3 regions of the Arthrobacter sp. UYCu511 genome follow, and region 3 is predicted to be linked to each of the others. Evidence: riboswitches for the same ligand, from Rfam matches in the RefSeq annotation. Region 3 holds a riboswitch; each other region holds the start of a gene.

Region 1 (7,603 bases), on a different contig from region 3:
CGGCACGCACCTGCACTGAAGGCACCACGGCCGCCGGTACCACCGGGCGGCGCTTGCGTCCCTTGGTGCGGGAGAGCGCCAAAGCCTCCGCCTCTAACAGCAGGGGGTGCCCGGCGTCGGACGGGTTGGTGATGCGGGCACGGACTTCCGGGACGTGGCCAGGAACCCAAATACCAGCCTTGGCCAGTAAGTCCCGGCTCTGGGCAAGAACCGTGGCGGGAGGACCGTCGAACAGCACGCCACCGGGCTCTCCCAGGGCGGCCGGAGCCAACACCACTATCCTGTCCACCACCTCCAGCCAGACGGAGACGCGGTGCTCCACCACAACCAGGGTGGCCCCGGTTTCATCGAGGCTGCGGCGCACGGCGTCACGGACCTCCACCACACCGGCCGGATCCAGGTTGGCGGTGGGCTCATCGAGCAGCAGCAGGCCGGGCCGCATGGCCAAAATACCGGCTAGTCCCAGGCGCTGCTTCTGCCCGCCGGAGAGTGCGGAGCTGGAGTGGTCCAGTGGCAGGTTCAGGCCCACCGACTCCAAGGCAGCCGGGACGCGGCGCCAAATTTCCTCGCGCGGCACGGCAAGGTTTTCAGCGCCGAAGGCAACGTCGTCACCAATGCGTGAGAGCACCACCTGAGCATCAGGGTCCTGCTGCATGAGCCCGGTACGGCCGCGCGATTCGTGCACAGGGCGCCCGTCAATGAGCAGCTCACCCATCTCATTGGCGTCCTCGTCATCCCCGAGCACACCGGCTAGGGCGTGCAGCAAGGTTGATTTTCCGGCACCCGAAGGGCCCAGCAGCAGTACGCGTTCACCCGGGGAGATTTCCAAATCCAGGCCGTGGAGGGCTTGGTTGTTCCGGCCCGAATGCTGCCAGCCCCACCCCCTGACAGAGACCTGTACTGGTGCACCGCGGTTCTGCACGATGGCCATGACTAGATTGCCTTTTCGGTGGCGGCCCCACGTGAGGGCAGGTTCGCCAGCGCGCCTGTGCGTGCCAACCCGCGCACGGCCAGCCAAGAAATTACCCCCGCAATGAGAGCACCGGAGACCATGGCCAGCACCGCGTAGACGAGCTTCCATTCCAAGGCCCAGGCCACGTTGTAGATAAGGTTTTCATAGACGCCCAGCGCCAAGCCGGCCAAGGTTCCGGCCAAGATGGCAACGGGAAGATTGAATTTGCGGTAACGGAATACGGCGAAGGCCAGCTCGGCGCCTAGGCCTTGAATCAAGCCTGAGAGCAGCACCGTGAACCCGAAGTGGGTTCCCAGCAGTCCTTCAACGGTGGCGGCGATCAATTCGCAATATAACGCCGCGCCCGGTTTGCGGACCACTAGGGCACCCAGCACGCCGGCAATCAGCCAGCCGCCAACGTAAAGTGCACCAACGGGTGGGAAGGCTACGGTGAAGGCTGCGATGAAACCGTAGCCGGCGGACCAGAGCCAAAAGATAACGCCAACGGCAACACCCAGAACCGAGACGACAACAATGTCGACAACCCGCCAGGTGCTTTTGTTCTTTTGTTGCGTGTTTTTCGGGGCGGACGTGCCCGTAACTGACTTACTCATGTTTCCTCCTTTTCAGGAGGGGCGGCTGCAGCGGTCTTTCCGCGCAGCCGAAGAGAACTCGACTCCCTTCGCCGGTACTAGCCGGAGCAGGTTCGAGGGTCTGCGGCGAACCGCACTCTCAGCGCCGACACCCGATAAATGGGTGCACGCTCCCCTGTCGTGTTTGAATTGCGGCTTCAGCTTACCCCCGCTCACACCCGGTAGCCAATGCGTGGAAAGAAATGCGTCATGAAAAAAGTACTGCAGACGCCCACCGTGAGATGGAGGCCTGCAGTACTTGATGGAACCTTTTTCAGTTTTTGCTGTTGCTAGTGCTGGCGCGCCGTACGGCGGCTAGCCATGATCAACCCACCGAGCATGAGAATCACAGCGATCCCACCTGCTGCACCGAGGTTGAACCCGGTGCTGGCGAGGTCATCACCGGCACCTGCCGTGGCGCTGGCACTGGCGGAAGGTGTGGTTGAACCGTCCTTCGTGGGCGAGGCACTCGGTGACGGGGTGTCACTGGGTGCGGTACTGGCGGTGGCCGATTCGGCCGGAGTAACCGTGGCCGTCGGAGTCGGGGTCGCCGTGGCCGTCGGAGTCGGTTCCACCACTTCCTCACCAATGTACGGGCCGCCAGCCACAGGACCGGTGGCGCGCAAACCAAGCTCATAAACGGCCAAGGTCTGCTCACCCATGGCTGCTGCGCCCGGAGTGAATAGGATGCGGATACCCTCAATGCTTTCCTGCTCCAGAACAGCTTCCTGGAAACTGCGTTTCGGATCCAAGGCACCCACGGTGACCCATTCGCCGTCGACCTTAACTTGCAGGTCCCCTGCCACATGGCCCACCACAACGGCTGACTTCATGGCGGCCGGTGCATCCAGGGTATTGGAGAGGTATGAACCCTCTACCGGGGCCTGGGCAGGCTCGAAGGCTGTGGCAATGGTTGCGTCAAAGGCACTCTGCGCACCAGTACCATTTGCGCCCGGCAGGTTGCTGGCCAACCTTTCACTGGCTTCCAGGGCCTGGAACTCGCGGATCTTCACCCACTGGCCACCCGGGTTGGTGCCCGTGGACACCAGACGGATGTACCGTGCGCTTACAGGAGTATCAAAGTTCTGCTCAATGCGCGGCTTGCTCTCAAACACTCCGGCCTGTGTCCAGGTGGCATTGTCCGCCGAATACTCCACCCGTGCGTGGTAGAACATGTCACCGTTATTGGTGTCGGAATCGGCCTGCTGGATCAGCACCTTGCCCACCGTCTTCACGGCGCCTAAGTCAATGGTGACGGTGGAACCGTTCACGGGAGGTGCACTGGACCACCAAAGAGTGCTGGGATCGCCGTCAACCATGCGTGTGAGCGCGTTGCTTTGGTAGGTGGGAAGTGAGGAAGTAGCCGTTGCGGGGAAGTAGCTGGACGCTGCCACGGGGCTCAGGTTCAGCCAGGTGTTGTACCGTCCCTGTGCCTCTTTGCTAAAGATTTCAAAGAGTCCATCTCCCACCGAAGGAACAATGACGTTAGGGGTGATGCCAATGTTGTTCGGCCCAACATCGGGCACGGTGGCCGCCTTGGCCAGAGCAATATCTCCATTGGCTGCAAGCGCACCATCCGTGGCGGCTACGCCATTTCCCGCCTTAATGGCCTCCAGCATGCTGATTTGCTTCTCCATGGCCGTGGCCCAGTGTGCTGCGGCGTCAATCCACGGCTTGGAATCATCGTAGAAGCCTGTCATGGCCATATCAGCCAAGGTTTCCGGGCCTGCTGCAATGGTGGCCAAACGAGCCTTCAACGGTGCCATTCCGGCCGTGTTTCCGGCGTCGAAAGCTGTCCAGAAGGTTGCGATGTCTGCGCTCAGGGCCGGCGCCGTTTTGGATTCCGGACGGTAGGGCTTCCAGCTCTGGTTCAGGTCCACGAAGGTTTCCAGAGACGCCCTGATGGCCTCATTGGGGCCTGCAAGCTCACTGATAATGGAGGATTGTGTTGTTGCGGGCACATACTGGGGGCCGTTCCAGGAGTAGTCGCCGAACCCGGCCAGGGCGATCATCGAAGAATACGGTTCGATCATCGGGTTGGAAGTGATGCCGTCAATGTGTTTGTACAGGTTGGCGTCGCGGCCCTCCAGCGGGTTCAGAAACAGGCGTCCGCGCTGTCCATCATTCACGGGCAGGTTGTCCCAGATGTAGAAATGCTCGGCGTTGTAGGAAGTCACCGCCTTGGTTACTGAAGCTTCCGTAATGGTGTTGGAGAAGACGCCTTCGCCGGTCCACTGAATCCGGATCGAATCATCCGTCTGCAGACCAAACTCACCCTTGTAAGGGTCCGGACCGGAACCGGCATAGTTGGTGGGCACTGTCTGCAACGGTGCCAGCCCATGGACGTTAATGTAGTCCCTGACGATCCGGTTCAAATAGAACCCCTGGCCCTGGGCAAGTGAACGGAATCCCGGCAAGGTGAATTTTGCCTTGTCCGCGGCACAGTTCAGGTACGGGTTGATGTCATCGAGCGCAATGTAGAAGCTGCTGACACCGATTGCGCGCAGCTGATCAAATTTGGCCACGGTGGCGGCGAAATCCTGATCGTCGGAGTAGCAGACGTCATTGCCCGGTGAGAGTGCAAAAGTGAAATTAACGTGGTTGGCATTGGCCTCATCCACGAGTTCTTTCAGATCGTTAAGCTGCGCCTGCGGGTACAAATCACGCCACTTGGCACGCAGGTAATTATCGTCCTTGGGCGTGTAGATGTAAGTGTTCATCTTGTGCTTGCCGTAGAAATCAAACTGATCCAGGCGGGCCTGATGAGACCACGGGATGCCATAGAAGCCCTCAATGCCGCCACGGATGGACATCAACGGCCAGTCCTTGACCGTCATGGCTGGCGCCACACCGTTGGCAACAACCTGACTCAGGCTCTGCACGGCGTAGAAGGTACCTGTGGCATCGGTGCCGTTGAGCACCAGTGCGGGCTTGCCGCTGATGGTTCCGGTGGCGATGACATATCCATCAGCATCCAGTCCAGCTGCGCTGCCGGATCCCACGGCCGTGAGCGCGGTGGATACAGCCGGGTTGTCCGCAACGGTGCCAAGGAAGACTGTGGCGCCGGTGGTGCCCGCACCGCTGACAAAGGTGGCGGTACCACCGGCAGCGGTAATTACTTCCGCTAGCAGCTTCTTGGCTGCGGCATCCGTATTTTCACCGACTGCCACTTTTACTGCGCCTGTCAAGGGAACAGCAACGCCTGCGGTGCTGACTTCCTGGGGAGTGGGCAAAATTTCGGCGGCCGAAACCGCTGCCTGGGCGGCCGGAATCGCTGACGGAGACAACGCAGCCATTCCACCTCCGGCAATAATCGCCAGGGCCAGAGCCCCGGAAGTGACGTTCCTATACGCTCGTTTCAATCTGTTCCCCTTGGTGCTTCACGCTCACGGCAAACCATGTTTGATATGGATCACATTCGCTCGCAACTTTAGCGATGTGGCGCGGATCACGTCAACTGGTTACGGGCCCGGCTTGCCTTGTGAGAGCACGCAAAGCGCCAGTGAATCTCGCCAGCTCCCGGGTTACCCGCTGCAGCTACGGCAGCGAAAGCGCTAGGCTGAACTACAGTGCTTTCCCGCACCAGCGTGAATCCCCACGAAGGAGTCCTTTATGAACATCGTTTTTAAATTGCTCGGAACCGGCATCAGCCTCGGTGCCGGCTTTGTTGCCAGCAAGCTCGTGGACACCGTCTGGGAAAAGAGCACTGGCAACAAGCCGCCCAAGGATGGGGCGGATCTAAATAACAGTCTCCGTTCAGCACTGACCTTTGCGCTGGTCTCCTCGGTGGTTGCGGCCATCATTCAGACCCTGGCTTCACGCACCACCCAGAAGGCCATTGCACGCTTTAACAAGCACCCCGAAGAAATCTGAGCCCACTCCTCCCAAAAACGCAGCAGTCCCTCCCCCAAAAGTTACTGCGGCTCCCGAGTTACTGCGGCTTCCGTGAAACTACGACGGCGGATGGCTAGGGCATACTTTCCTCTTCCACCACTGCGGCAACCACCTGATCTAGCTCATCAACACTGAGCATCTCAGGGCGGCGGTGTTTGGTCCGGTAGCCGGCCCGGCCCACCATGTGCGCCGATACCGGCACCGTGAGTAGCTGGAACAGCCAGGCCACAAGCAGAACCGGCAGCAAAGACCAGACGCGCATTTGCAAGCCAATGGCCGTCAACATCAGCAGCAAACCTAAAACCTGTGGCTTTGTTGCAGCATGCATGCGGCTCATCAAGTCCGGAAACCGCAGCAGCCCAATGGCGGCGGCAAGGCTCATGAGTGCGCCACCAAGCAGGGCGATCACCGTCAAAACATCAATGAGCGTATTCATCCGTCGCCTCTCTTATGGGCCGCAAAACGAGCCACCGTGACTGATCCAATGAACCCAATCACCGTCAGGACCACCAGCAGGGCCAGATTGTCCGTATGTTTATTTGCGGCCATGTCCGTGGCCAGTGCGGCGCCGAAGATGGCCAGCAAAACATCAGCGGCGATCACCCTGTCCAGCAATGACGGCCCGGAGGCAATCCGGTAGATAGTTCCGGCAGCCGCGAGCGTGAGCACCGCTGCAACAATAATGACCACAACATCCATGACGCTCACTGCCCCTCACCTAGGTCTTTTTGCTGATCGGGACTTTGCTGATCAGAATCTTGCTGATCGGGACTTTTGAGGATATCCGCATACGCAACCATGGATGCCCCAGTGCGTTCAGAGCGCAGCTCCGCCAGCTCTTCCTTGGTCCCCATCACAGTGATCAGCCTGGCTTCAATGTCTTGGATCCCTGTACGAACCCGCTCCACGCTTTCTGGAGTGGGCGCGTTCATTGCGTGGACGTAGAGAGTGGCGCAACCCCTATCCACTTCAACCACCAGGGAACCCGGGATCAGTGAGAGCACGTGACCCACCGCGGTCATGAGCAGATCCGAGGGGCTCCGAAGCGGGACGGCAATGACTGCGTTGCGGATTTTGGGCCCCTTGGCAACCGCCCAGTACAGCACTTGGCAACTGGCAACGGTGATTTGCTTGAGGAACCACAAAAGGAAGATCACGGCCTGCAGCACGCTAAAGCGGCCACTGAGCTCAATGGGCGGCAGGTAAAAAACTTGTGACACTGCTAGCGCTATGAGGGCCCCAAAAAGAAGATTCCCGGCACTGAAGTCCTGCCACAGGGCGCCCCAGACAAGGACCAGCCAAATAAGCAGCGGTAGTTTTTGCAAAGGGTTCAGCTTGCGCCTGGCGTTGATGCTCTGGCTCATGGCGTACCTGCCCCTTCGCCAAGCACGGCTTCAATGTAGGGAGTACGGGCCAGCATGCTGGTGGCAGCATCTTGGCTCAGTTCAAACAATGGTCCCGCAAAGATGCTCATTGCAAGGCCCAAAACCACCAAACCCATGGTTGAATACACCATCATCTTGGGCAGGATGGGGATCTCGTTCTCCCCTGAGAAACGTCCTTCGGTGGCATCCACATGTTTGCTAGTGCGCAATGCGCTCATGCTGGGCTGGCCGGAGGAGTCAGGGGCTGTAGCCAAGAGGACGGGGTCCGGGTTCTCGGCGTCGGCAGTGCTGCGCCAAAATACTCGGTTCCATACCCGGGCCATGACCAACAACGTCAGCAGGCTGGCCACAACACCGCCAATCACCACTGCGTAGGCCATGGGTGAGCCGTCAGCCACCCCCGCTTGCAGCAGCCCCAACTTCCCCAGGAACCCTGAGAAGGGCGGAATGCCGGCCAGATTCATGGCGGGAATGAAATAAAGCACCGCAAGGATCGGGGAGAGCTTTGCCAACCCACCCAGACGCATGATCGAGGATGTTCCGCCACGGCGTTCCACCAACCCTGTCACCATAAATAGCGAGGTTTGAATGGTGATGTGGTGAATGACGTAGAAAATGGTGGCGGCCAGCCCCAGCACGGAGGAAAGTGCTACACCAAAGATCATGTACCCAATGTGACTGACCAGGGTGAAGGAGAGCATACGTTTAATGTCCGTCTGTGCCAGCGCCCCAAGAATTCC
Region 2 (7,603 bases), on a different contig from region 3:
CCGAACAAGCCGAACCCGCTGTGACGGACTCCTTGTTCCATGCTCCGGATTCCGGCATCTCGGCACTGTTCTTGGCGCCGGATCTGAGCCTAGTGGTACCCGTTGCTACCACGCAGGGCGGGAACCCTGAGGAGAACACGCAGGACGGCGCGGATGCCGATCAGCGTGGCCGCTCACGCAACCGTAACCGCCGGCCCCGCGCAGCCGATACGCAGCCGGTGGATGAGAGCCAAGATGTCGACGTCGCTGAGAGCGATTCTGATGACAGCGACGACGGCGTGACCTCCCGCCGCCGCCGCCGTCGCCGCCGTGGCGATACGGATCTGGAGTTGACCGGCGGCAGCGATGAAGATCCGCCCAACACGGTGACCCGTGTGCGAGCCCCCCGCGTACCAGCCGAGCCCACGGCAAGCGTCTCTAACCGTGTTACCAGCCTGCGCGGCTCTACCCGTCTGGAAGCGAAGAAGCAGCGCCGCCGCGACTCCCGCGATTCCGGCCGCCGCCGCACAGTCATCACAGAAGCCGAGTTCCTGGCCCGCCGCGAATCCGTGGACCGCGTCATGGTGGTCCGCCAAGCCGATGACCGCATCCAGATTGGTGTTCTCGAAGACGGCATCCTGGCCGAGCACTTTGTTTCCAAGACGCAGCAGGATTCCCTGATCGGCAACGTCTACGTGGGCAAGGTCCAAAACGTGCTGCCCAGCATGGAAGCGGCCTTCGTGGATATTGGCCGCGGCCGCAATGCGGTTCTTTACGCTGGCGAAGTTGACTGGGACGCAGCGGACCTCAACGGCCAGCCGCGCCGCATTGAAAACGCGCTGAAGTCCGGCGATTCGGTTCTGGTCCAGGTCTCCAAGGACCCTGTTGGCCACAAGGGTGCCCGCCTGACCAGCCAGATTTCCCTGCCCGGACGCTACCTGGTGTTTGTGCCCGGCGGCTCCATGACAGGGATCTCACGTAAGCTGCCCGACGTCGAACGGAACCGTCTCAAGCGGGTCCTGAAGGACCACCTGCCCGAGAACGCCGGGGTCATTGTGCGCACAGCAGCCGAGGGTGCCAGTGAGGAAGAGCTCACCAATGACATCAACCGTTTGCGCGCCCAGTGGGAAGGCATCAACAACCGTGCCGCCTCCTCCAAGACGCTGGCACCAGAAATGCTCTACGGCGAGCCGGATCTGACCATCAAGGTGGTCCGTGACGTCTTCAATGAGGACTTCTCCAAGCTCATCGTCTCGGGTGAAGACGCCTGGGACACCATTGAGGCCTATGTGACCTACGTGGCCCCGGATCTGTTGGACCGTCTGGAAAAGTGGACCAACCCCGAAGACATTTTTAGTGCACACCGCATTGACGAGCAGATCAACAAGGCCCTCGAACGTAAGGTGTTCCTGCCTTCCGGTGGTTCACTGGTCATTGACCGCACGGAAGCCATGACAGTGGTTGATGTGAACACGGGCAAGTTCACCGGATCCGGCGGCAACTTGGAAGAGACCGTCACCAAGAACAACTTAGAAGCTGCCGAGGAAGTGGTGCGCCAGCTGCGGCTGCGCGACATTGGCGGCATCATTGTCATTGACTTCATTGACATGGTTTTGGAATCCAACCGCGATCTGGTGCTGCGCCGCCTGGTTGAGTGCCTGGGACGTGACCGGACCAAGCACCAGGTGGCCGAGGTGACGAGTTTGGGTCTGATTCAGATGACCCGCAAGCGTATGGGCACCGGCCTGCTTGAGGTCTTCGGTGAGCAGTGTGGCACCTGCGCCGGCCGCGGCATGGTCACCCACGAAATTCCCGTGGAGCACCGCCGCCCGCACACACCCGGCGTGGAAGGCGCCCAGGTTCAGGCTCAGGTTCACGCACCCACCGTGGAGCAGCGCGAGCCGGAACGCACCGCTAACCGCTCAACCCGAAGCGAGCGGAAGCGCAACCGCAACCGTACGCAGGGGAACGAGGCGGAGCAGCATCAGGAAACCCCCGTGACGCCGCTGTCCGATGAGGCTGCCGAGGCCCTTGAAGCCGCGAAGGCGCAGAAGGCTCACGAAGCCCGTGCCGCGCTGGCGAATATTGCTGCCGCAGCTGCTGCCACGCATCACGAGCATTCCCCAGCGCAGGGGCACCACCAGGCTGCGGATGCTTCGGAGCAGCATGTAATGCACGACGCCGGAATCCTCACCTTGGGTGGGGAGGCCATTGAGTTGCCGCGTGGGCATCGCAGTGAAAGCGGTGGCATGGTTGCGCACAACAATGCTGATCAGGCAGCCGCTCTGGCGGGGCTGACTCAGGCGCTGGACCAGCTCTCAGCCCCCGGGGCAGAGCACTCTGCGCCCGAGCACTCTACACCCGAGCCCTCTACGCACGAGCACAAGGTAGCGGAGGCGGAAGAGTCCGGCAGTAACCGTTCCCGAGCACGCCGTGGCCGCCGCAACCGCAGCGCACGCAGTGCTCAAGGTGGTGCTGATATGACGGTAGAAACGTCAGAGGCGCCTGTTACAAGCCAAGGTTCAGCTCCCCACAGCAGCGCCCAGGTGCGCATCTCTACACCGGCGCCGGTAGTCCACAAGAGTGCCGAGCCCATCATTTTGGGTGTAGGGGTTCCGGCTTCCGAGCTGTAACCGCCTAGGCCTTCTCTCAATGGCCCGCAGCAGTGCTTGAAGAAACGCAAATGTGCGTCACTTTACAGGCATTGCTGCGGGCTATTTTTTGTTGGCCTGCTAGCAGGGTTAGGGTGGAAACAGACACGGGGTGCCAGGCCATCAGGGCCGGCTGAGACAATACCCGTTGAACCTGCCCGGTTAGCACCGGCGAAGGGATGTCCCCATGGATACAACTGCACTAGTTTCTTCTGATCAAGACGCGCTACCCCTAGCCTCAACAGTCCAAGCCTCAACAGTCCAAGCCTCAACAATCCCAGCCTCAACAGTCCACGGCTCGCTTGTTGCAGGCTCGCCTGCTGCGGCACTGCCAGTGCCACATCTCCCGGGAACACGCCACCCACGGGTTTTGAGTATTGCCGGTTCCGACCCTTCGGGAGGGGCCGGTATCCAAGCCGATATCAAAGCAATCAGCGCCCATGGCGGTTACGCAATGGCCGCCATCACGGCATTGACGGCCCAAAATACGCGAGGCGTCCGCGAGATTCACGTGCCGGATGTTGGATTCCTTAGGGCACAGCTGGAAGCCATCTCCGAAGACATCAGCATTGATGCGGTGAAGATCGGCATGCTGGGCACGGCCGAGGTGATGAGCGCGGTAGGGCAGTGGCTGGCGGCAACCCGGCCTCCCGTCGTCGTGCTTGACCCGGTCATGGTGGCTACCAGCGGTGACACGCTCATGGCTCCCGAGGCCCGCAACGCCATGCTCTCTCTGCTTTCCCTGGCGCACCTGGTCACCCCCAATATTCCCGAGCTTGGTGTCCTGCTGGGCAAGCCCGCGGCCTCAAGCTGGGACGAGGCGGTGCAACAGGGCAAGGAACTGGCAGCCGAACACCAGATCCGGGTGCTGGTCAAAGGTGGGCATCTTGCGTCTCGGAAATGTCCGGACGCCCTGGTTTCCGCGGACGGCACAGTGCATGAATTCATGGGGACACGCATTGACACCCCCAACACTCATGGCACCGGCTGCTCACTTTCGGCGGCTCTGGCAACTCTTATGCCCCAGCTCAATGATTGGCCCCGCAGCGTGGCCCGTGCCAAGGCGTGGCTGGCTCGAGCCTTGGAAACATCTGCTGAACTGGCGGTGGGTCACGGTTCGGGGCCCGTCAATCACCTGAGCGAACTGTGGGCAACTGCTGCTCCTCACGCAGATAGCTTCAGCCAAGAGCTCTGGGCGGACTGCGCTGAGCAACGTGCCGCGATTGCTTCCCTTGATTTCATTAGCGAACTTGCCGCGGGAACACTCGCCCGCAGGCACTTTGCCTACTATCTGGCCCAGGACGCACTCTACTTAGGCACGTACTCGCGAGTGCTCGCGAGGGCCAGTGCCCTGGCGCCTACCGAGGCGGAGCAGAAGTTTTGGGCGGGCGGGGCACAGAACTGCCTGGAAGTGGAAGTCTCATTGCACCGAGATTGGCTAAGCCAGTATCCGTTGGAGCGTGAACACGATGCGGCAGGGCTGTTGGAGGGCGGGCAAGGCGCCGGGCTGATGCAAGGACCTGTCACCAAACACTATGTGGATCACCTGCAGGGCGTGGCCTTCTCGGGAAGCTACGGCGAAGTAGTGGCCGCAGTGCTGCCCTGCTATTGGCTGTATGCGGATGTGGGCCGCATGCTGCACACCGAGTACCTGGCGTTTGAGGGTGAGCACCCCTACGGGGCCTGGTTGCAAACGTACGCCTCCGAAGAATTTGCCAAAGCCACGGAGACGGCAATTGCCATCCTGGACAACGCAGCACGGAGCGGTTCAGTGCGTGAGCGGGCCGGCATGAAGGCAGCCTTTGCCTATTCCGCCGCGTACGAGGCGGACTTCTTTGCGGCCCCGCACCTGCACGCTCCTGCGCCCCGAGGTACCCAGAGTGATTAACACCACGCCGGATAAAGTAAAAAATGCGGCGAGTCACGCCCGGAAATGCGTTTTTCTCCTCGGAGTCGCGCTAAAGTTGCCTAGTACGGTTTCGGGGATCGCCGCAGCCATCGGATGAAAATATTCACTTGTCCGAGGATGCGCAGGATACGAAATCAGTCTCATTTGCTCCCGGAGCCAGAATTAGCGTATTCTTGATCTTCGGTGCTTACGCCAACACCTAGGGCAACCACTCCATGGCAGAACTCCATTGAGGTCCACGGCGTTGAGGCACATAGTATGCATACCGTGTCTGTTCAATCTTGAACTGCGGCGCATACGGTTAGCATGGTCAATTATGATTCATGTTGGCATAAAAACTTTGTAATAACGTCGAGAGAAGTGAGTTCCCCAGTGGTGTACGCGATTGTCCGCGCAGGCGGCCGTCAAGAAAAGGTTTCCGTAGGAGACCACGTGACCATGAACCGCGTCCCCGGTGGAGTCGGTAGCACATTTGAGCTGCCCGCTTTGCTCTTGGTTGATGGTGACAAGCTCACCACAGCCGCGAAGGACCTGGCTAATGTGAAGGTTACGGCTGAAAAGTTGGAGGATCTTCGTGGACCGAAGATCGTCATCCAGAAGTTCAAGAACAAGACCGGCTACAAGAAGCGTCAGGGTCACCGTCAGGAACTGTCCAAGGTCAAGATCACCTCAATCGCTTAATAAGCGCACTGAGCGTTAGATCCACTTAGATACTTTTAGTAAAAAGGCAGGCATTTTCAAATGGCACATAAAAAGGGTGCGAGTTCCACTCGCAACGGTCGTGACTCCAACGCTCAGTACTTGGGCGTAAAGCGCTTCGGCGGTCAGGTTGTCAAGGCTGGCGAAATCATCGTTCGCCAGCGCGGCACTCACTTCCACCCCGGCGTTAGCGTCGGCCGTGGCAAGGACGACACGCTGTTCGCATTGGACGCTGGCGCAGTCGAGTTCGGCACACGTCGTGGACGTCGTGTTGTAAACATCGTTGCAGCTACGGTCTAATACCAAAGCTTTTCCAGTGGAGCGGGCCGCATGGCTCGCTCCACTGGCTTTTAACACAGGCAGTTTTAACATCAGATTTTATTACCATCAGCAGCGCCAACCGATATCGGTGTGCAGCTGTGCAGCGGACTAGAATTAGTACGCAGTAGCACGTTCTATTCAAGGAGATTTCAGTGGCCAGCTTTGTTGACCGGGTTGTTCTGCACGTATCCGGCGGGACTGGCGGCCATGGCTGCGTCTCAGTTCACAGCGAAAAATTCAAGCCGTTGGGCGGGCCCGACGGCGGCAAGGGCGGCGACGGTGGCAGCGTCACCTTCCGCGTCAGTGACCAAACCACCACCTTGCTTGACTTCCACCACGCACCCCACCGCCGCGGCGGCAACGGCCAGCCCGGCATGGGTGACTGGCGGGACGGCAAGGACGGGGCATCCCTGATCCTAGAAGTACCCGATGGCACCGTTATCAAGGACCGAGACGGCAATGTTTTGGCCGATCTGGTGGGCATCGGTACCGAATATATTGCTGCCGCCGGTGGCCAAGGCGGACTTGGCAACAATGCTCTGTCCTCACTCAAGCGCAAGGCTCCGGGCTTCGCGCTGTTGGGTATTGCGGGCTCAGAGGCTGACATTGTCCTTGAGTTGAAGTCCATAGCTGACATTGCCCTGGTGGGCTTCCCATCCGCCGGTAAGTCCAGCCTCATCGCTGCCATGTCTGCGGCCCGGCCCAAAATTGCTGACTACCCCTTCACCACGTTGATCCCCAACTTGGGTGTGGTCCAAGCCGGTGACGTACGTTTCACCATGGCTGATGTGCCCGGCCTCATTGAAGGTGCCAGCGAAGGCAAGGGCCTGGGCCACAACTTCTTGCGTCACGTAGAACGCTGTGCCGCCATTGTGCATGTCTTGGACTGTGCCGCCCTTGAAGCTGATCGTGACCCCATCAGTGACCTCGCCATCATCGAGCGCGAACTTGACCGGTACGACGTTGACATGAGTTTCGCAGGAGCCGACGGTGACGTGGTGCCTTTGAACGCCCGCCCCCGCCTGATCGCCCTGAACAAGGTTGATTCTCCTGATGGCCGTGACATGGCTGGTTTTGTCCGTGCCGACCTGGAATCACGCGGCTACCGCGTCTTCGAAGTCTCCGCCGCAAGCCACGAAGGTTTGAAGGCACTCGGCTTTGCCATGGCTGAAATTGTCATGGCGGCGCGCAAGGCCCAAGCGGACATGGCCGTTAAGGTTGCGCCCGTTGTGCTGCGCCCCCGTGCAGTCAATGAATCGTCCTTCACCATCCATCGTGAAGAGCGCAATATGCTTCCGCTATTCCGTGTTCGCGGGGAAAAGCCCGAGCGTTGGGTTGAGCAGACTGACTTCCAGAACGAGGAAGCCATTGGCTACTTAGCAGACCGGCTGGCGAAGGCGGGAGTCGAGAAGGAACTCTTCCGCATCGGTGCCACACCTGGGGATACCGTGGTCATTGGCGGGGACAACGGCATGATCTTCGACTGGGAACCGACCATGATGGGTGGCGCCGAGCACCTGGCCGCACCCCGTGGCACCGACCTGCGCCTGCTGGATCTGGGTGATCGCCCCACACGTTCTCAGAAGCGCCAGGAACAGCAGGATCGCCGCGACGCAAAGTCCGCTGCACGCGCCGAAATGGCTGCCGAGCGCGAGGCCGGTATCTGGACCGAGCTCAGTGATGACCGTACCACCAGCAAGGCGCACAGTATCGCCGCGGATCTTGCTGCCGAAGGCTCATCCGACGCCACAGGTGCAGCTCAGGACTAATGGCAATGACGGGGCAGGATCAGGCGGGTTCAGGTACATCGCGTAGCCATATAGCGACTGCGGCGCGAATCGTGGTGAAGGTAGGCTCGTCGTCGTTGACGTCAGTTGCCGGTGGTATTTCCGAGGAGGCGCTACGGGCGCTGGTAGCTGTTGTGGCGCAGCGTCAGCGCGCCGGCACAGAGGTCATCTTGGTCTCCTCCGGAGCCATCTCCGCCGGCCTGCTCCCATTGGGCCTGTCCAAGCGACCCAAGGATCTTGCCACTCAGCAGGCAGCT
Region 3 (7,603 bases):
AAGACCAGGACGGCGGGAATCTCGTCAGAGTCACGGAAATCACTCAGCAGTTTTTGTACTTGGGTGGCGTCAGAGGAGGACGGCAGGTAGGTGGTTGGATCATTAGATGAGACCTCGCTGACCTTGCCAAAGTAGGGTCCGCCAATGGAGCCGCCAACAAACCAAGCGATGATGATCAGCGCCGGCAGCAGTGTCCTCAGCCATTTTCGGGGTTTGTGCTGTGGTTTGCCGGGATTTCTCCCGGCGTGAGGGCTGGCTTTATGCCTGCTCATATTCAGTTCTCCATCGCTAACAAATTTTAATCTAGTTTAGCTAGTAAATACTAAAGCTTGCAACAAGTGGAGCTCTTTATATAGGAGCTGGGATAGAATTATGTTCATGGCAAGTATCAAGGAAAATGAAGCTCCATTGCCGAGAAACCTCTACGATGTGAATGCTGCCGACCCCGACAGCCAGCTCATTGACCGGGCGGCAATGGCCCCGGCCGAAATTGAGAGCATTGGCCAGCTTATGGCTGCGCTGGGTAGGCTGCGCGTTGCCGAGAAGGAGCTCTCGGACGCCTCGCTGCGGTACATGAAACTCAACCAATCCGATATGCGGGCGCTGCACTACTTGATCGTAGCGGCGAACACCCAAGACATTGCCACCCCCGGTGCCATTGCCGCTCACCTGAAAATCTCGACGGCGTCCACCACTAAGCTGCTGGACCGGCTCGAAAGTGCGGGACACATCATCCGTCAGGCCCATCCCACCGACCGCCGGGCGCTGGCGATCACCATCACTGCGAAAACCCGGCAAGCGGCCATGGACACGGTGGGGCGCCAACAAGCCAAGCGATTCTATGCGGCGGCGCGGTTGAGTCAGGCAGAACGCGATGTGGTGATCCGTTTCCTTGATGACATGAGCCAAGAAATTTCCCTCAATGGTGTGGCCTGGGCGCAACAGGGCTGAACCACCGCAGTGAAGGTGCGCCACGTTTTACGCCAAGGACAGGAACAGCTTCTCCAGTTTGCCGCTGTCCAGGTCTTCGCTGTGGCCTGAGGCCAGACATTCCTTCAGGCTCCCAGCGACCAGTCCAAACCCCGCCCGGTCTAGAGCCTTGCCGGCGGCTGGTTCAGCCGGCTCTTCGGAGGAAAGTGACACGTTCGCTAACTTCTCAGTGACGTCATCGGCCCACGGGCTTAGCCGCGCCGCCGTCAGTCGGTAAAACTTTTTCATGCCCGCTCAGGAGCCACCCAGCCGCAAGGTGATCGCGCGGGCGCACTTTTTGGCGGCCTCGCCCAAATTTGCCAATTGTTCGGGGGAGACGCGGAACCGTGGCGCGGGGATGAGTACGGCGGCCACCAGATGACCGCGGTGGTCAAAGACGGGGGCGGCCACACCCACCTCGTCTAAGGCCGACTCCCCATAGTTGGTGGCATATCCGCGTTTTGCTGCGTCTCCGAGCCGGACTGCGTAGGTCTCCAGCCCGGCTTCATCTAAACCAGCGAAGTGAATGGTGCCGTTAATTATCAGTTCCCGTACCCGTTCTTCCGGCTCCAGAGCCAAAAATATTTGGACAGAGGCGCTCATTGCGTCACTGTACCGGGCGCCTAAGGGTGCGGTGTGCTTGACCTGCTGGGTGCTGGGGATTTGTTCCACACACATGGATTCGCGCCCGTTCCACACCATCAGAGCACTGGTTTCCCCTGTGCGCTCGGTCAAGGCCTGGAGCATGGGGTAGGCCACGCGGCGTTCATCCAGTTCCGCCAGGAGCGGCCCGGCCACGGCGATCAGACCCAACTTGTAGCGCCGTCCTCGCCAATTACCAAGATGCAGTGCTCACGGTAACCGCCAGCTCCGGGCTGACCGTCCATGACGGTGACCATGGGCTCCAAGGAGACCACCATGCCTGGTTCCAAGACTGTGTCAATGTCCTTGCACACGGTACCGTCCGTGTTGATGCCTGACCGGAACCACACCCAGGTATCGCGGATTTCTGATCGGGGAAGGTCTTGGCGATCTCATGCACCACGCACGGTGACGGTAGTCAAAAAGTATCATTTGACAAGGCGATCGAAACGATGCGTCAGACAGGTGCCGACATGATGAGCAAGTACAAGGAAACCTCCCGCGGGGGCCTGGCCGTGAACGCGATTGAGTGCTGAGCCATGACCACCACACACCATGATTCCGGCCAAGGGTAAGGGCTGGAGCGCGAGGCGGACATTATTGATAACCTGCAATTTAGTGACCGCAGGCATCTTGATCAAGGCGCTGTTGGGGCCAGCGGTCACCAAGGTGAACCCAAGGGGCACTTCTTCATGCGCCCCCATGGCGCCAAAAGGCGGGTGTTGATCATGGTCTCAACGTTTGAGCACTGCCTCAATGACTTGCTGTTCAGGACCCAGACCGGGGAACTGCCGGTGGATATTGTTGCTGTAGTCTCCAACCACCTGGACCATGAGCGGTTGGCGCAATGGCATGGCATACAGTTTTTCCATGTCCCCATCTCCGCCGCGACTAAGCCGGCTACTGAGGCTCGGTTACTGGAATTGGTAAATGAGCTGGACGTTGAGCTGGTGGTGTTGGCCCGCTATATGCAGGTGCTCAGTGATGTTTTGACCCGGAAGCTGGACGGGCGTGCCACTGCCCACTACGTCAACAGCGAGCTCGATGAAGGGCCCATCATTTCCCAACAAATTGTGGAAGTTGACCACACCTTCGGACCCGATGATCTTGTGGCGGCGGGTAGGGACACCGAGTGCAAGGCATTGAGTAACGCAGTCCAGTGGCATTGTGAAGGTCGCGTTATTCTTCACGGTAACCGGACCGTTGTGCTGCGCTGACTGGTGCTGCGCTCAGGGGTGTGGTGCTTGAGATGCGTGCCCGCATCTCAAGCACCAACTCTTCGCAGTTGGCAAAGTGGTCAACCTGGTCCGCGGTGCTTAGCCTCTGCCGCGTCCACTGTGGAGTCCGGCGTCTCGGAACGCATCGGAATTTTCGGCAACGGATTCCCTGGCTGGGAGAACCTGGTGAACCAGCTTGTTCACAGCTTCGCCAGCTTGGGCTTTCACGCTCTCTTGAACACTCGCCACGGTGCCCTGCACTTCATCTCTATTCCAGAGCTTTTGCACCGAGGATTTCAGTTGATCGTAGTGAGCCCTCCCGGCCCTACTTCCTAGAATATATCCAGCGCCAAGGCCTGCAATGAACGTCAACTCAGCTTTCATACGTACTCCATCCGTCCTGTTTTGGCTCTCTTTTAGGGAAAAATTGCGCTCGTGAAGAAAGCAAGCACCCTTTCAGAGATCTACCGCTCAGAGATCCACAGTGCCGCTTTCTCCTGCATCAATTCTTTCCCCGCTGATGCGTGCCTTGGCCCACTTGAACACAGTGGCCAAGACGCCGCCGGGAGATTCCCAATATTGAGCACCATCGGGGCGCACCCGGATCAAGACCAATTCCTTGGACTCGGGGCCATCCGGGTAGAAAGCAGCGGCTGCCGGATTCCACAATTCCCGCGCTTTCGCTTCACTGGTGATCACTGCGGCTTGTCCGTGAAGTGAGAGCCACTGGTCTTTTCCCGCGAAGGAAAGGTTAACCTCTGGTGCCAGCTGCGCCTGTTCAACAGGGGAGGTGCCAGCAGAGCTGAGAAACCACAGTTCACCGCCGTCCTCGACCTTGGCAACCGTCATTGGATGACTTAGCAAGCCGTCAGGGCCTTGGGTAGTGAACATGCAAATGCGGTGCGAATTGATGATCGTCAGGACTTTGTTGAGGTCTTCGGTTGCTGAATCTTCGTTCGTTAACATGGGGACATTCCTCCTGAAGTGGACGCTGCTTTGGTTAGCACGCTGCTCTGGCTAGGCTGCTGACTTGTTGCGGCCGGTGATGGCTCCGTAGACGCCCGCAACAACCAGGCCGCCAACAATGGCTAGGAGCCACGAGCCTAGGCTCCAAAATTCCATTTTTCCGCCGCCGAAGAGAAGGTCTCCGATCCATCCTCCAACAATGGCGCCAACCACACCCAATACAAGGCTGGTGATCCAACCGCCGTTAACCCGTCCTGGCAGAACTGCCTTAACAATGGCGCCGACAATTAGACCCAAGATAATCCATCCGATGAAACCCATGGTTACTCCTAAAGTGCAAGAAAGTCTTTACTCGTATGGCGTAATTGAGAACGGTCTCCATGCACTGCTCTCAGTGCATCAATACTGCACGCATTTCGAGTTTTTGCCATCGATCCAACGGGATCGACTCATCTACCCTAACCACATTCTTGGACTAAATGCACGCCAAGATACGTAAATTTGCGCTGGAAGGCCGGCCCTGAGCGTTGCTGGAAAGCAGTGACATTGATTCCTGCCGGGGTTCCTGCAAGGAGCCGTCCCAACGGAGATATCCATACGGATAACGCTGAATTTTCGCGGCTATTGCCTCAGGAAGATCTTGGATATTTGTTGACTGGGTGGTTAGAGTCTAGAAACGAGGAGGGCGTCCTAGAACTGACGCAGCAAGAAGACTTGTTTCACTACGTGCCAAAACGATTGTGGAGGAAACGCTATGTTTGAACGATTCACAACACTTGATGAGATTTTTTGCTACAAGCTTGGAACTGCGCTGACCATGGAACACGATTCTTTGGATTTGATGGAAGAGTTGTCAAAGTCAGCGATGCGCAGTGTTCTCACCGAGTTCTTTGACGAACATGCCCAAGAAACCCGGCTGAACATTGAGAATCTGGAACAGTGCCTGGCATTGATGGGTAAGGAAAACAGCCAGCATCCTTCGCCCACTACCAAGGGTCTGGCCAAAGAATTGAAATCCTTTATGGCCAAAACTGACAACACACTCGTAGACGCTGTTGTTGTTGCCGGGGCTTTGGAAAGCCAGCACCATGAGGTGGCCGTGTATGAGTCTCTCCTCCTACAAGCAAAATCCCTCGACGTCACCGAAGCAGTTCCACTCTTGAGTCAAAACTACTCACGGGAGCAGCTAGCCCTTGAAAAACTGAGGGCGGCCGCGGACACTCTGGCCCAGGCGGATGCCAGAGACCAAGATGGTGCAAACGGTGCTGGCCATGCTGTGATTGAGGTTCCGCCCTACCTGCCCCCGGGAAGCGTCTAGTTGCTGATCCCAACTCCCGGCGTGAGTGCGCCGGCCGTTAGCGCGCGCAGGAAGCGTTGCCGCGCTTACTTTCATGACCAGCAATGCCCTGTGTAAACAAATCACTATCTGCCCAACTGCCAGGAGAAATAATGAATTACAGTGCTGAACCAGTAGAAATCTCCATCCGACTCCAGGATGGCGATTGGACGCCCGAATCCCTGAAAGAATTGGTGGGCTCTTACCAGCAGAAGCTGCAGGCAATGGGGGCACCGGAAAACGCCATCGAAACGGTGGTGAAAACACCGGATGACGGCTCGGCATCCGTCCACGTCAGTTGGTCTCACCAAGGCCAGCAAACCTTCGCGGACATGAGTCAGACCGCCGTCAGCGAGGCACCTGACGCCCGTGGACATGGGGAAGTGATTCCGCCCGGAGAACCAACCCAAGACTCCCAAGGTCTGGGCGCTATTCTTGGGGATGCGGAACGTTCCGCCATTGACGAACCCGCCACTGACCGCGCTGTTCAAGCAGGGGAAAACGCCGTGGAACAAGCCGGTAATGATTACCTGATCAAAACGGGAGCAGATGGAAAAACGTACGTGGAGGACGTCGACCCCGCCAAGGGGTGACCCGCCCACAGCGTAAAGCCTAAAGCCTAAAGCCTAAAGCCTGTGACCCAGATGCGCCCCGGAGTTGTAACCGTGGTAGCTTGGGCGGTGGACACGACACGGGGTGCCGCTTGGCGGCTGAGAGCTAGACCCGTTGAACCTGATCTCGATAATCCGAGCGAAGGGATGCCGGTCCTGCAGCAATGACGATTCGTAGCCCTTGAGGTGGCGTATTCGAGCGTTCCTGGCATCCTTTCGAACTACTGAAGGGTGCACGCGATGCAAATCAAGGACCAAATTGTACTGATCACTGGAGCCGGCCGAGGCCTAGGCTCGGATGTGGCACGTTCCTTTGCCCGGGAAGGCGCCAAAGTGGTGCTGAATTACCGCAACAGCGAGGAATCAGCCCAGAGGCTCGCCGCCGAAATCGGTCCCGAGCAAGCTATTGCGCTGCGGGCAGATGTCACCACCACCCAAGAGGTACAGGACATGGTGGCAGCTGCTGCGGAGTATTTCTCTGCACCCATTACCACCGTGATCAACAATGCCTTGCCTGATTTTTCCTTCAACGGGGACGGCCGTTCCAAAGCCCATGCCATTGAATACGGTGAGTTCACGGCACAGTTTTCCGGTGTTGTGGGAGGTGCGCTTAACACGATTCAGGCGGCGCTTCCTGGCATGGCTCTTGCCGGGTGGGGCTCCATCATCAACATCGGCACCAACCTGTTTCAAAACCCGGTAGTGCCCTACCACGACTACACCTCCGCCAAAGCGGCGTTGCTGGCACTGACCCGGACCTTTGCTGCCGATCTAGGCCCGTCCAATATTCGCGTGAACATGGTCTCCGGGGGATTGCTGCGCACCACTGACGCCTCAGCGGCCACCCCAGAGGAAGTCTTTGAGCTTATTGCCGGTGGTACCCCACTGCGTAAGGTGACTACCCCGGCGGAATTTGCTGACGCAGCACTATTCTTCGCCTCACCCTGGTCCCGAGCCGTCACGGGGCAGAACCTTGTAGTCGACGGCGGATTGGTCATGAACTAAGGATGGAAACGCTCTCCTGCCCCACAATCCGGGCGATGCACATCAACGCGTTCCTTTTCGGGGCTGGACACCACACCATGGGCTGGCGGCATCCTGAGTCCAGTGCAGCCCGGGTTGGGCAAATACAGTATTTCGAGGAACTAGCCCAGCTGGCCGAAACCGGCTGTCTTGACGCGGTATTCTTCGCCGACGGGCATGCCGTCAACCGCCAGTATTCTGCCGGGGTACCCGGGCTTCTTGAGCCGATTACGGCGTTGAGCGCCATGGCCCGGGCCACAACGCACATTGGCCTGGTCACCACGGTCTCCTCAAGTTTCTACACGCCCTTTCACGCAGCACGCATGCTGGCATCACTGGATTACATCAGCGGGGGCCGGGTGGGTGCGAACATTGTGACTTCCATGTTTGATGCCGAGGCGCAAAACCATGGTTTTGCGGCCCTGCCCTCTCACGCGGAACGTTATGAACGGGCCAATGAATTTGTGCGGGTGCTAGGGCAACTGTGGGACTCTTGGTCGGATGAGGCATTGCCAAGAGACCGGGAGAAGGGAATGTTCCTTGATCCGGAGCAGATCCAGCCCATTAACCATGTTGGCAAGTACTTCCAGGTGGCTGGGCCACTGAACGTGCCGCGTTCTCCGCAGGGGCGCCCGGTGCTCTTTCAAGCCGGTTCCTCCGAGGCTGGGCGGGACTTTGCTGCCCAATTTGCCGAAGCTATTTACTCGGTGTCCTGGGATCAGGACTCCGCACTTGAGTTCGCCACAGACATCAGAAGGCGCCTGGACGCTGCAGGCCGTGCTGGGACGCAGGTTCCTGTGCTCCCGGGTCTTGTGACATATGTGGGCGCAAGCCGTGAA

The links. A riboswitch is a leader RNA that binds a small molecule or an ion and turns the genes downstream of it on or off. The one in region 3 is predicted to bind thiamine pyrophosphate.
Region 1: it holds a riboswitch for thiamine pyrophosphate, as region 3 does, so the genes downstream of both, ABIB48_RS04990 (ECF transporter S component) here and ABIB48_RS14145 (3-oxoacyl-ACP reductase) in region 3, are expected to answer to the same signal.
Region 2: it holds a riboswitch for thiamine pyrophosphate, as region 3 does, so the genes downstream of both, ABIB48_RS11845 (bifunctional hydroxymethylpyrimidine kinase/phosphomethylpyrimidine kinase) here and ABIB48_RS14145 (3-oxoacyl-ACP reductase) in region 3, are expected to answer to the same signal.

What each region holds. Positions count from the first base shown of each region.
Region 1 is NZ_JBEPPB010000002.1:372,329-379,931, forward strand. It holds gene ABIB48_RS04985 (ABC transporter ATP-binding protein) at 1-931, opposite strand, end outside; gene ABIB48_RS04990 (ECF transporter S component) at 934-1,566, opposite strand; TPP riboswitch at 1,613-1,732, opposite strand; gene ABIB48_RS04995 (glycoside hydrolase family 84 protein) at 1,875-4,880, opposite strand; gene ABIB48_RS05000 (DUF4235 domain-containing protein) at 5,197-5,457, shown strand; gene mnhG (monovalent cation/H(+) antiporter subunit G) at 5,552-5,914, opposite strand; gene ABIB48_RS05010 (monovalent cation/H+ antiporter complex subunit F) at 5,911-6,177, opposite strand; gene ABIB48_RS05015 (Na+/H+ antiporter subunit E) at 6,183-6,842, opposite strand; gene ABIB48_RS05020 (Na+/H+ antiporter subunit D) at 6,839-7,603, opposite strand, start outside.
Region 2 is NZ_JBEPPB010000008.1:20,605-28,207, forward strand. It holds gene ABIB48_RS11840 (Rne/Rng family ribonuclease) at 1-2,612, shown strand, start outside; TPP riboswitch at 2,729-2,827, shown strand; gene ABIB48_RS11845 (bifunctional hydroxymethylpyrimidine kinase/phosphomethylpyrimidine kinase) at 2,818-4,518, shown strand; gene rplU (50S ribosomal protein L21) at 4,912-5,220, shown strand; gene rpmA (50S ribosomal protein L27) at 5,281-5,538, shown strand; gene obgE (GTPase ObgE) at 5,712-7,328, shown strand; gene proB (glutamate 5-kinase) at 7,334-7,603, shown strand, end outside.
Region 3 is NZ_JBEPPB010000011.1:23,254-30,856, reverse strand. It holds gene ABIB48_RS14205 (MMPL family transporter) at 1-272, opposite strand, end outside; gene ABIB48_RS14200 (MarR family winged helix-turn-helix transcriptional regulator) at 379-951, shown strand; gene ABIB48_RS14195 (hypothetical protein) at 979-1,218, opposite strand; partial or broken gene ABIB48_RS14190 (IclR family transcriptional regulator) at 1,225-1,791, opposite strand; partial or broken gene ABIB48_RS14185 (hypothetical protein) at 1,773-2,014, opposite strand; partial or broken gene ABIB48_RS14180 (L-serine ammonia-lyase, iron-sulfur-dependent, subunit alpha) at 2,016-2,147, shown strand; gene ABIB48_RS14175 (formyltetrahydrofolate deformylase) at 2,190-2,828, shown strand; gene ABIB48_RS14170 (hypothetical protein) at 2,928-3,212, opposite strand; gene ABIB48_RS14165 (pyridoxamine 5'-phosphate oxidase family protein) at 3,300-3,794, opposite strand; gene ABIB48_RS14160 (GlsB/YeaQ/YmgE family stress response membrane protein) at 3,846-4,115, opposite strand; gene ABIB48_RS14155 (YciE/YciF ferroxidase family protein) at 4,549-5,112, shown strand; gene ABIB48_RS14150 (hypothetical protein) at 5,244-5,723, shown strand; TPP riboswitch at 5,813-5,906, shown strand; gene ABIB48_RS14145 (3-oxoacyl-ACP reductase) at 5,982-6,746, shown strand; gene ABIB48_RS14140 (LLM class flavin-dependent oxidoreductase) at 6,782-7,603, shown strand, end outside.